Thermogemmatispora onikobensis: one gene and its partner. The main gene of each other region encodes a partner of the protein of the gene in region 2 in a complex. Links are inferred from orthologs where the notes say so. Each region holds a gene or a part of one and is shown on either strand. Other genes may lie near its edges.

The links.
Region 1: the proteins of acpP (region 2) and fabF are in contact, whole or in part, in a solved structure (PDB 6OKG), measured with the Escherichia coli proteins. The link is inferred for Thermogemmatispora onikobensis from one-to-one orthologs.

Annotation. Positions count from the first base shown.
Region 1 is NZ_BDGT01000016.1:4,261-9,606, forward strand. Bases 1,968-4,753 are described here. They hold fabF (beta-ketoacyl-ACP synthase II), read right to left. Parts: upstream 4,090-4,753; coding sequence 2,845-4,089; downstream 1,968-2,844. Other genes in these bases: BGC09_RS09025 (acetyl-CoA carboxylase biotin carboxyl carrier protein), read right to left, coding at 2,177-2,695; accC (acetyl-CoA carboxylase biotin carboxylase subunit), read right to left, coding at 4,246-4,753. Also shown: BGC09_RS09015 (APC family permease), read right to left, coding at 1-749; BGC09_RS09020 (TIGR03621 family F420-dependent LLM class oxidoreductase), read right to left, coding at 922-1,887; more of accC, read right to left, coding at 4,754-5,346. UniProt on the Escherichia coli protein: Involved in the type II fatty acid elongation cycle. Catalyzes the elongation of a wide range of acyl-ACP by the addition of two carbons from malonyl-ACP to an acyl acceptor.
Region 2 is NZ_BDGT01000007.1:46,943-52,948, forward strand. What follows is about bases 1,909-4,682. They hold acpP (acyl carrier protein), read right to left. Parts: upstream 3,539-4,682; coding sequence 3,278-3,538; downstream 1,909-3,277. Other genes in these bases: BGC09_RS04975 (RNA polymerase sigma factor), read right to left, coding at 1,909-2,690; BGC09_RS22760 (hypothetical protein), read left to right, coding at 2,796-2,954; nusB (transcription antitermination factor NusB), read right to left, coding at 3,538-3,990; BGC09_RS04990 (Asp23/Gls24 family envelope stress response protein), read right to left, coding at 4,202-4,534; fabD (ACP S-malonyltransferase), read right to left, coding at 4,640-4,682. Also shown: twin-arginine translocase subunit TatC, read right to left, coding at 50-886; BGC09_RS23455 (Sec-independent protein translocase subunit TatA/TatB), read right to left, coding at 1,004-1,381; BGC09_RS04970 (hypothetical protein), read right to left, coding at 1,589-1,891; more of BGC09_RS04975, read right to left, coding at 1,869-1,908; more of fabD, read right to left, coding at 4,683-5,686; rpmF (50S ribosomal protein L32), read right to left, coding at 5,921-6,006. UniProt on the Escherichia coli protein: Carrier of the growing fatty acid chain in fatty acid biosynthesis.

The sequences.
Region 1 (5,346 bases), on a different replicon or contig from region 2:
GTCTCTGCGCTGGGGGCGATCGTCTCCGCCTGCATGGTGATCGGCAGATAAACCCCCAGATAGCCCAGGGTAATCACCCCAAAGAGGCCGAAGTTTCCTCCAGTCTTTGGGTCCCAGCTAATCAGCCAGTCCGAAAGCCGCGAGAAGCTCGCCGCCGGCGCGTGCCCGGTCACAAGCCAGACAATGCCCGCTAGAACGACTAGACCACTGGCGATCATTAAGAGGACAAAGGTGGCATTGGTAATGTTCTGTACCGTGCGGTGCGGCTGCACAGCCATGAAGCCCGAGATCAGGATGACAACGCTCAGGGCCAGACCTTGCTGCCAGGGAGCAGTCAGCCAGCCGCTGTTGAGGCCAGGGATGTAGCTGATCGCCAGGTCGCTGGTGGCCATCAAGAGTAAGGGAGCAGGCAGCCAAACGCAGAAGCCTACGAAGAAGCTCATGTAGCTGCCGAAGATGCGATAGGCCCAGTTGTAGAGCGAGCCTTCATGTGGAAAGATGACGCTCAGTTGGGCGGTGACAACGGCACAGGGCACGAAGAAAAGGATCGCTCCTACTAGCCAAAAGGTAATGCCTGCCGCTCCGCCCGCAATGGCATTAGAGACGTTCGTCGGGAAGAAGATCAGTAACACATACAGCGTTATCAGGTCCCAGCTTGTCAAAATCGCCGGCATGACCTTGGCTGGATACTCTTCAGAAGTCAGTACATGCGGCGGTCTCTCCCCCCGTGACCGGCTACTGGTGATCATGGAACCTCCTTCAATGATTGCAGTTCCCACGTGCTCTCACCATAGCAGATACTTTCATACATGTCAATGCATTTGTCTCACAAATGCAATAAATGTATGTTGTTATAACATCTCTATAAAGGAGCCAGAGGGGAAGCAAGCAGGCTATGCTTGGAGGGAGAGTCTGGGTGGATTAACTGTTCAGTAGGGCTATGGCGGGTGCGAGGGACTCCATATATTCTTCCCAGACTACCCAATAGGAAATGTGATACTGCTGATGATAGTGGAGTAATTGGGTGGAGATCTCTTCTGGGTTGCCGGTGAGGAAATAGGGTGTCGTAGCGACCTCCTGCTCGCTGAGACCGTAGCGAGAGGCGACCTGGGCCAGGGCCTGCTGACGCTCGTCAGTCAAGATGACTTCAAGAACGATCAGGTTCAGTTCGAGGGAGGCAAAGCGAGGACCGGCGGCCTGGCGCACCCAGGTCAGCTTCTCAGCCAGAGCGGGGGCCAGGGCATCCTGTATATCCAGACTCTGATTCATGTGGCCGGCCACGCTGATGGTCTGTGTCCGTGGGGAGAAGCCGACGATGGTCGCCTCGCGTGCCGCCAGCGAGAGCAGACGTTTGCCGCTGCCGCCCACCAGAATCGGCGGATAGGGGCGCTGCTGCGGTTGCAGGGCGAGAGCCAGCCCCTCGATCGTGTAGTGCTGACCACTAAAGTGGAGCCGCTCGCCGGCGAGCAGCGCCTTGATAATTTGCAACGATTCTGCGAGCCGCTCGATGCGCACGCCGGGCGAGGCAAAGGGAATACCGCACTGCTGGTACTCACTGGCCATCCAACCGGCCCCCAGGCCCAGCTCAAAGCGTCCGCCCGAGAAGACATCGAGGGTGGCCACCTCGCGCGCCAGCATGACGGGATGGCGGAAATCGTTGGCGAAGACATAGCTGCCCACGCGCAAGCGCGTGGTGGCCGCGGCAATGTGGGCCAGAGCCAGTGTTGTTGCAAACTGGTCTCCGATGTGGTCGGGCAGCAGAAAAGTTGAGTAGCCCAGCTGTTCAGCGCGCTGCGCCTGCGCTAGCAGGGTCGTCAGATCAGGTGTGGTGTTGTGTGAGAGGACGCCGAAGCGCAGGGGACGACGATTGTCAGGCAGCTTACTCATAGGCTACGACACTCCTTATCTCAGCCCGCCTTCTTCCCGGCAACAGGGTGCTCTTAATGGGGACAGGCAGGAAGGCAGGGAAAAGGGACCTGCCGGTCTGCTGGCTGTGCTGGCTGTGCTGGCTGTGCTGGCTGTGCCAGTTGTGCCGGCCCCGCAGGGAGCCTCTTGCTCCCGACCAGGTCCCTGGAGAAACAGAGATTGGCTCTCGTGCTTCCTCCTCATGGTTGCCTGCTGGCAGCCAGGCGGAAGAGGATCACTTGTCTTCTACGGCTTGGTCAAGTGACTCCGACTAAACCGGCTCAACGCGCAAGAGTACCTCATCCTTCTGGACGACTGCGCCGTTCTCTACCAGGATCTTGGTCACGCGCCCGGCGACCGGGGAAGGCACCTCGTTAAAGGACTTCATGGCCTCGATCAGGGCCACGGTTTGACCGACCTGGATGACATCGCCGACCGAGATGAAAGGTGGTGCATCCGGCGAGGGAGCGGAGTAGTAGACTCCCGAGAGCGGCGCTACGATCGGCAGCGTGCGTTCCTCCTCGCGGCTCTTAGCCGAGGCGGCCTTGCCGGTTCCTACCGTTCGTTTCGCCGCGCCCTGGCTGCGTGCCATCGTCACGGGCTGTGCCACCACCTCGCTGACGGTCGGAGCGGTTACCAGCACCATCCCAGGTTGGCGGCGGATGATAATCTCCAGCTCGTTCTCATTTAGCTCCAGCTCGGCCACCGAGCTGCCTTCGAGCGCGTGCACCAGTTGCTCCAGGCGCTCGATCCAGGCCGTCTTCCGATCTTCTTCCTTAGTGCTCATCATTGCTCTCGCTTGCAGATTAGTGGATATGGCAAACCGGAGCAGGCCATAGCCGGGACCTCTCTCCCAGTGCGTGCCTTGCACGAGGCTCATCTACCCCGGTTCGCTCAGACTCGAGGGGTGAGCAGACAGCAGCGTAGCGAAGCTGCTGACTACTCGCCCTCCTCGTAGCGCTTGAAGATCAGGCAGGCGTTGTGGCCACCGAAGCCCATCGAATTGGACATAGCTACTCTGACCTGGGCCTGGCGCGCCTGGTTAGGCACATAGTCCAGATCGCAATCGGGGTCGGGATGATGCAGATTAATGGTTGGTGGAATAATGCCGGTGAGCAGGGTCATGATGCTGATGACCGCCTCAACGGCTCCTGCCGCCCCGAGGGTGTGGCCGGTCATCGACTTTGTGGAGCTGATCGCCAGGCGATAGGCGTGCTCGCCGAAGCAGGTCTTGATAGCCTGGGTTTCGGTGCGATCGTTATAGGGCGTCGAAGTGCCGTGCGCATTGATATAATCAACATCTTCGGGCCGCAGGCCAGACTTGCGCAGGGCCATCTGCATCGCGCGCACCAGGCCCGCGCCACCAGGAGCAGGCTCGGTCACATGGTGAGCATCGCCCGTGGCGCCGTAGCCGACCATCTCGGCCAGGATCGTCGCGCCGCGCGCCCTGGCAAACTCCAGCTCTTCCATAATGAGCACCGCCGCTCCTTCGCCCATCACAAAGCCGTCGCGGGTCGCATCGAAAGGACGGCTGGCCCCCTGGGGATCATCGTTGCGTCGTGAAAGGGCATGCATGTTGTCGAAGGCGGCGATAGCGATCGGCGTAATGCCGCGCTCGGAGCCGCCGGCGATCATGGCCCGTGCGTCGCCGCGCCGGATAGTCTCCCAGGCCTCACCGATCGTATGGGCGCTGGTCGCGCAGGCCGAAACAGCGGCCCAGTTGGGACCGCGCGCCCCCGTCATGATCGAGACAATGCCTGGGGCGCCATCGACAATCATCATGTTGATGAAGAACGGGCTGATGCGGTCTGGCCCCCGTTCAAAGAGAATGCGAAACTGCTCGTGGAGGGTCATCAGGCCGCCGATGCCGCTGCCGATATAGACCCCCACATCGTCGGCGATCTCCTCGTTGATTTCCAGGCGAGCTTGAGCCAGCGCCTGCTTGGTGGCGGCGATAGCGATATGCTGGTAGGGGTCGGTGCGGCGGATCTCCTTGCGGTCCATATAGGCCGCGGGATCGAAGTTTTTGATCTGGCCCCCGAATTTCACGCGGAAGGGGCTGGTATCGAAGCCGACGATTTCGGCGATGCCGGATTTCCCTTGGCAGAGGGCTTCCCAGGAAGACGCCACATCGTTCCCCAGGGGAGTAATCAGCCCTAAACCGGTTACAACGACACGTCTCATTACGTCACCTCCTCTATAGTCGGGTTCCCTCAGCCGCTCGCGGGCCAGCGGGCGGGCCGACCAGCCAGATCGACCAGCCGGGAACGAGCGCGGAGCGGCAAGGAGAGGCCCGCTGAGAACCCAGCGAGACCTGACGCGAACCCCGTGCGGACCCGGTCAGATGCCAAGTGAGGCAGCCTCCTCCTGGAGGAACCGGGTATAGGCTTCTCCGCGGATAAAGACCTGGTGCCTGAGCAGGCGCTGGTGGAAGGGAATCGTCGTGGGCAGGCCCTCGATGATGAACTCATCGAGCGCGCGCTGCATCCGCGCAATGGCGGCGTCGCGATCCTCGGCCCACACGATGAGCTTGGCCAGCAGCGAGTCATAGTGTGGAGGAACCGAGTAGCCGGCATAAAGATGGCTATCGACGCGCACTCCCGGGCCGCCAGGCGGTAGATACTTCTCCACCAGGCCGGTCTGCGGACGAAAATCGGCCTCCGCATCCTCTGCCGTGATCCGGCACTCGATGGCGTGGCCGCGGAACTGGATGTCCTCCTGTTTCAGGCGCAGCGGCTCGCCGGCAGCAATGCGGATCTGCTCCTTGACGAGGTCGACGCTTGTCACCAATTCGGTGACCGGGTGCTCCACCTGTAGGCGTGTGTTCATCTCCATGAAATAGTAGCGGTTCTCATCGTCGAGGAGGAACTCCAGCGTACCGGCGTTGGTATAGCCGATTTGCTGCACGGCCCGAATGGCCTTCATGCCGATCTCTTGCCGTAGCTCGGGAGGCAGCAAGGGGCTGGGCGACTCCTCAAGCACCTTTTGATTGCGACGCTGGCAGGAGCAGTTACGCTCGCCCAGGTGAACGCCATTACCGTGATGATCGGCAAGCACCTGGATCTCGATGTGTCGCGCTCGCGGCAGATAGCGCTCTAGATAGAGGCCATCATCGCGGAAAGCCTCACGCACCTCGTTCTGGGCCAGGGTGAAGACGCGCTCAAACTCGTCAGGGCTGTTGACGAGACGGATGCCACGCCCTCCTCCGCCGGCGGCAGCCTTCAGCATGAGGGGAAAGCCGATCTCGCGCGCGGCCTCTCGCGCCTCCGCCAGCGTGCGTAAGACGCGGGTGCCCGGTAGCATCGGCAGCCCGGCGGCGGCCATCGCCTCGCGAGCTGAAACCTTATCGCCCATGATCGCCATCGCCGTGGCGGAAGGACCGATAAAGGTGAGATTCACATCTGCGCAGATCTGGGCAAAGCTGGGATTCTCTGAGAGGAA
Region 2 (6,006 bases):
CTGGCGAGTCGAGTCGAATCTATCTTCTCCAGGGCTCGCGCAAGCTCGCTCAGGCGCCAACCTTACTGGGACGGACCATAAAGCGGATCAGTAGAATGGTCAGCTCGTAGAGACAAGACATTGTCACCCCCAGGATGATCGGGCTATAGAAGTCGGCCCCGGGGGTTAAAAAGGTCGAGGCGATCCACAGTCCGACGTGGGAGGCAGCGCGGCGACGCTTCAACGTTTCGGCGCTGACCAGACCGAGCTTGGCCAGGAAGGTCAGCACCAGAGGAATCTCAAAAACGATCCCGAAGGCCAGCAAGAAGAAGGCCACGAACGTAAAGTAGCTGTCTGCCGAAACCAGCTCCACAAAATCGCCGGACGAGAAAGCGATCAACCATTGAACCGGGTACTGCAGGACCACGAAGCCGAGGGCAATACCAGCCACGAAGAGGAGGCTGCCCATGATCAAGAAAGGCAGGGCGGCCCTTTTCTCGTGGCGATAGAGACCGGGGGCGATAAAAGCCCAGGCTTGATAAAGGATCACCGGCATCGCCAGCAAGATGCCAACCGCGATCGAGACCTTGAGAAAGACCGTGAAGCCCTCGGCCAGACCGATAGTGATCAAACCCTTGCCTGCCAGCTCGCCGTGAGGGCCGAGGCGCAGGCCAGCCGTCAGCGTTGGCAGCGGCAAGGTCAGGAAACGCAGAATCGGTTCGCGGAAGATAAAGGCGACGACCGCTCCAACGACGACCGCGATCAGCGACTTAAAAATGCGCCAACGCAGCTCCTCCAGATGCTCAACGAGCGTCATGGAGGCGCCATCGTCCTCTTCCTCCTCAAAGCGGAAGGTCTCATTCAGATCGGGCATCAGGTCAGGTTGTGGTAAGTTCCCCGTAGCCATGCTCTTCCTCTGCTCACTCCCGGCGGTACAGGGCGGGCTGAACCGATAGGACGCATCTACTCTGCATAGCTGCTATCTTACTCCCTTGTACTGCTCCAGTCTGTCCAGTGCGGCGTCTCATTCAGCCTTCTGCCTGCTCTCGCTGCTGGCCGGTTCCGTCTTACTGGTACTGGCGGGAGAAGCCTGGCCCTGGGCTGACTGAGGCTGCATCTCGTGAACCAGCTCGGGAGTTGGCTCAAAGAGCGGGTCCTGTCGCAGGCTACTGCCGCTGCTCAGGCGGTTCAAATTATTGCGCGCGGCGTAGGAAGGGGAGAAAGGCTCATCTAGAGGATCATGCTCATCCTTGTCCTTTGTGAGATCGCTCATCCCCTTCCGAAACTCCTTGATACTCTTGCCGATGGCCGAACCCATTTCGGGCAGGCGCTTGGGGCCGAAGATCAGCAGGGCGACGATCAGAATGACGACCAGATCGAGACCGTGGAATCCGGGGACCATAGTTGCACCCTCTCTTTTCTTGTCTTGTCTTGCCTTGTCTTGCTTTGCCTGATCAAGGCGTGGCGCCTTCCTTTATGCACTCCGAAAGCGACGACACTCTTCTTCTTCCATTAGTTATTGTAGCTCACGCTTGCTGTTCTTGCCAGGAACACTCCTGCTCTGGGGGAGCGGGCTGAGAGCTGGCGTGGCCGGCGGCATGCTCTCCCTCTAGCCGGAGTAAGCGGGATAGGAAGACAGCTCTCGCTGGTGGGGGGTCAGCAGAGACTGCACACAATCCAGGCCGAGGCTCAGCATACCGGCCCCGGCGGCACCAAGGGCCACCAGGGCGGCGGCGCGGCGGCGGCTCAAGCGCCGTTCGCCCAGCAAGCGAGCGATACGTTGACCACTTTCCAGAGAAGCCGCCTCTCTGGTCACGCCTGCGCGCAGGCGGGTTTCCAGATCGGGCGGAGTCGGGGCCTGCTCGCCGTAGTGGCGCAGGAGCAGCACCTCAACAGAGTCCAAAGGCTGCATAGCGTCTCCCATTGTACCAGGGAGGACCGGAGGCCAGCCGCTCAGGTCTCTCCTCACTGGCAGCATCTCCTATGTGAAGCGTCTGCTCGGACTGGAGTGGCGTCGCCTCCTCGCTGGTTGCGCGCGGGGAGGGAGCTGGTGCTCCGGGCGCGTCGCCGGACTGGCAAGCGGGAGCGAGATCGGGTCGGCGACGCGGGCCATCGGCGCGCTCCAGGGCGTAGAGCTGCTGGAACTGCCGGCGAGCGCGTACCAGGCGCTGACGAACCGCCGGCTCGCTCACGTCCAGCATCTGAGCGATCTCTGCGCTAGAGAAATCGCCCACCACTGAAAGCAGGAGGCAGACCCGCAGTGGCTCCGGCAGGCGCTGCAATGTTCGTTGGACGGCATCGCGTTCGGCGATCAGGTCACCAGGGTCGGAGCCGGGTGCGGCCCCATAGCCATCGGGCTGGACGGGAGCCGCCTGGGCCGCGAGATCCTCTGTTAAGCGTTCGCCCTCTGACTCCTGATCGCGTCGGCTCTGGTTGCCGAGCGAGGAGAAAGGTACAAAGCGGAAGAGGCGCTTGCGGCGCTCCTGCATACGGACCGTATTGAGAGCGATCTTCAGCAGCCAGGCACGGGCATTAAAGTGGGGGCCGCTGGAAGCGCGGGCGGCCTCGATACTTTTCAGCGCCTGTTGAAAAGTATCCTGAGTGAGGTCCTGGCTTTCCTCCCAATCGCCGGTCAGGCCATAGATTGTATGGAAGACCAACTTGCCGTACTGCTGGATCAGCGCCTCAACGGCCTGGGCCGCGGGTACCATTGCTATCTACATCCTCACTCGCTTGACGTCAACCGGAGCCGGAGGTAGCCGGCCAGAGGAGGGAAATCTCTCCTTACTTAAGGAGATGCCTGGGGGAGAAGAAATGTGACAGAGGGAAAGGTGAGGGGGGAAGACGAGATCAGCGGCGACCACCGCCCCACCCATCCCACGCCACATAAGCCATCGAATCTGGCTGGAGAAGCGCGTCGTGCTCGGCGCTCGCCGACCAGCCGACCCGACCAATTGACCAATCCGACCGGGTGACCGGGTGACCGGGTGACCGAGTGACCGACCGCTTGACTGAGCGCATAAACGAATGGGCAAACGTAGCAGGAAAAAGCAGAGAGGCGGTTTGACCGGCTGTCTGGCAACAGACAAGCCGACGCGACGAGCGCATCTACGGCGTGATCCGAGAGCGTCCCGAAGTCCCCAGGGAAGGTGGACGGGGAAACAAATAGAGCCGTAGAGCTGCGGCCACCGCGCCGCCTCCTGTCTCCCACCTGCTTCTCGTATTCGCAGAAGAAGATCGAAGCGAGTCAGGTCAGTGAATAATAAGGTCGGATCAGGTCAGCGCAGCTCCAAGGAGCTTAGCGCAGATGTTCCTCAATATATTCCTGGGCCTCACCCACCGTCGTGATCTTCTCGGCGTCCTCATCTGAGATCTGGAGCTTAAACTCCTCTTCCAGAGACATGATCAGCTCCACCAGATCCAGGGAGTCCGCGTTGAGATCCTCGACGAAAGAGGCGCTGGGGACCACCTCGCTCTCATCGACGCCGAGCTGCTCAACGATGATCCGCTTCAAACGCTCGGCGACGGAGCCGGAGCCGGAGCCAGAGCCAGAAGCCATTAGGATGTCACCTCGCTTTCCGCTGTTGGAGTGGGCTGCTGTTGCTGTGCCCGTGCAAATATTGTGCCAAGGACGCCATTGACGAAGCGGCTTGATGAGTCGCTGCCAAACAGCTTGGCTAATTCGACTGCCTCGTTAATGGCTGCCTTTGCTGGTACCGTATTATTAAACAGAATCTCATAGATTGCAAGTCTGAGGATATTTTTATCGATGCGAGCCATTTGTGAAAGCGGCCATTCGCGTGCAGCGCTCTGGATCTGCGCATCGATCGTCTCCAGGTGGGCGCAGGTGCCCTCAACCAGCTCAAGGGCATAATCCACCACCCGGGGATGCAGATTGCGCTCCTGGGCATGGCGCCGCACCACCTCGACCGGGGGGTGCTGTACTGTATCGAACTCATAGAGCGCCTGCAGCGCGACCATTCGGGCCTGTCTGCGTATCCCTAGCGGCATAGTGTCTTCACCCAATCGCTGGTCTAGCTTGCTGCTGGCTTTGCCCGACCGCGTGCGCTTGCGCGCGAGCAGGAAGCTAGCTTCTGTCGAACACGCCTCATCGTGGATGCCACATCTCCTCTCTCTACTACCTAACCTACCTACCTAACCTACCTGCCTGCCTGCCTGGTGTAACTGCGTCTCTCACGTCTTCCTGCCTCTGCTCAAGGCGTTAAGCCACGTCCTGGATGTAGACATTGATCTCACGCACCTGCATCCCGACCATATGCTCCAAGGCGGCGGCCACCTCTTCCTGGACCGCGGTGGCGACCTCGACGACGTTGACGCCGGAGGCCACGACCAGGTAAAGGTCGACGCTCACGGTATTGTCCTTGACCGTCAGAGCCACACCCTGGCGCGGGACCTCGCGACCGGCAAAAGCCGGCCAGCGCTCACTACCGCGGGCCAGGCGGACCACGCCGGCCACCCCTAGCGCGGCATTTGAGACGATAGTAGTCAGAACCTGGCGGGCGACGCGCACCACGCCTGGAGGCTCATTGGTCATATTGCTTACTCCCCTTCGACTGTGCAGCATGCTGACGGGACGCTGGTTGCTCGCGGCTCTCTTGCCGCGGACTTGCGGGCAAGAACCCGTGATTATTATACCGTATCAGAGCTGGAGCAGCCCTTGCTCACGCAAGGCGGTCACCGCTTTGTCCAGTTCGCTGGCGTTACTGATGGACACAGTGGTAGCGTCGCGAACGATGCGTTTGACCAGGCCGGTCAGCACCGAGCCGGGGCCGATCTCCAGATAGATGCTGACTCCGGCAGTGGCCAGGTACTCGATGCTGCGAATCCACTGCACGGGGGCGACAACCTGCCGCGCCAGCTCCTGGCGCAGGGCCTCTGCATCGGTCAGCGGGCGCGCCTCGATATTGCTGATAATCGGAATGGCCGCGTTGTGCAGCGGAGTCGTGGTCAGTACCTGAGCTAAACCGGCGGCAGCGGGCTCCATGACTGGGGAATGGAAGGCGCCACTGACTGCCAGGGGAATGACCCGTTTGGCGCCGCGCGCCTTAGCTCGCTCCATTGCCAAAGCGAGGGCGTGCTGCTCACCGGAGATGACGATCTGGCCGGGGGCGTTGAGGTTGGCCACGCTCACCTTGCCCCAACCGGGATGACTGGCCTGAGACTGGGCCGCTTCTCCTTGCCGTGTGGCCTCCTGACTGGCCTCCTGGCAGATCTCCTGGAGCGTGGCCTCATCCAGGCCGATCACTGCCGCCATTCCGCCCGGGCAGGCGCCCCCTTCGTGGTGCATCAGACGTCCCCGCTCCCGCACCAGGCGCACGGCGTCCTCCAGGTCGAGGGCGCCAGCGGCGACGAGGGCGGCATATTCTCCAACGCTGTGGCCGGCGGTGAAGGTGGGGGTCAAAGGGGACGACCAGGACGACTGGCTAGACTGGGGGGCAAGCCGCTCCTGCAGGGCGGCCAGGAGGGCGAGGCTGACAGTGACAATTGCGGGTTGGGCGTTAATCGTCTCACGTAGCTGCTCTTCCGGTCCCTGGAAGCAGAGGGTACTGAGAGCCAGGCCCAGAGCCTGGTCGGCCCGCTCAAACACCTGGCGGGCCGCAGGAGACTGCTCATAAATATCGGCCCCCATGCCCACCGTCTGACTGCCCTGTCCAGGAAAGAGGAAAGCTATGCCTTGTGCTGTCATAGGGTTACACTGCGCGCGAGGGGAAAACGCGGCACGAGCGAGGCACTGGGGCCGACTGACTCAGCGTCGTATCTGCTCTGGCCGTGCCTCGCCCGACCGCGGGTGTGGCCTCGCGCTCTCTCCTCTTCTCGTCGTAGTCTCGCGTTGCCTGCCCACCTCGTCCGTGGGGGGCAGGTCTGCTGGCATGCTGGCATACTGGCATGCACCACAGTGCGCACTGTGGCAGGGCGACCACTAATGCTTGCGCTCCTTCGGCCAGAAGACCTGGCGACCGCGGTAGGTGCCGCACTTAGGACATGCGTGGTGGGCGAGCCGCGGCG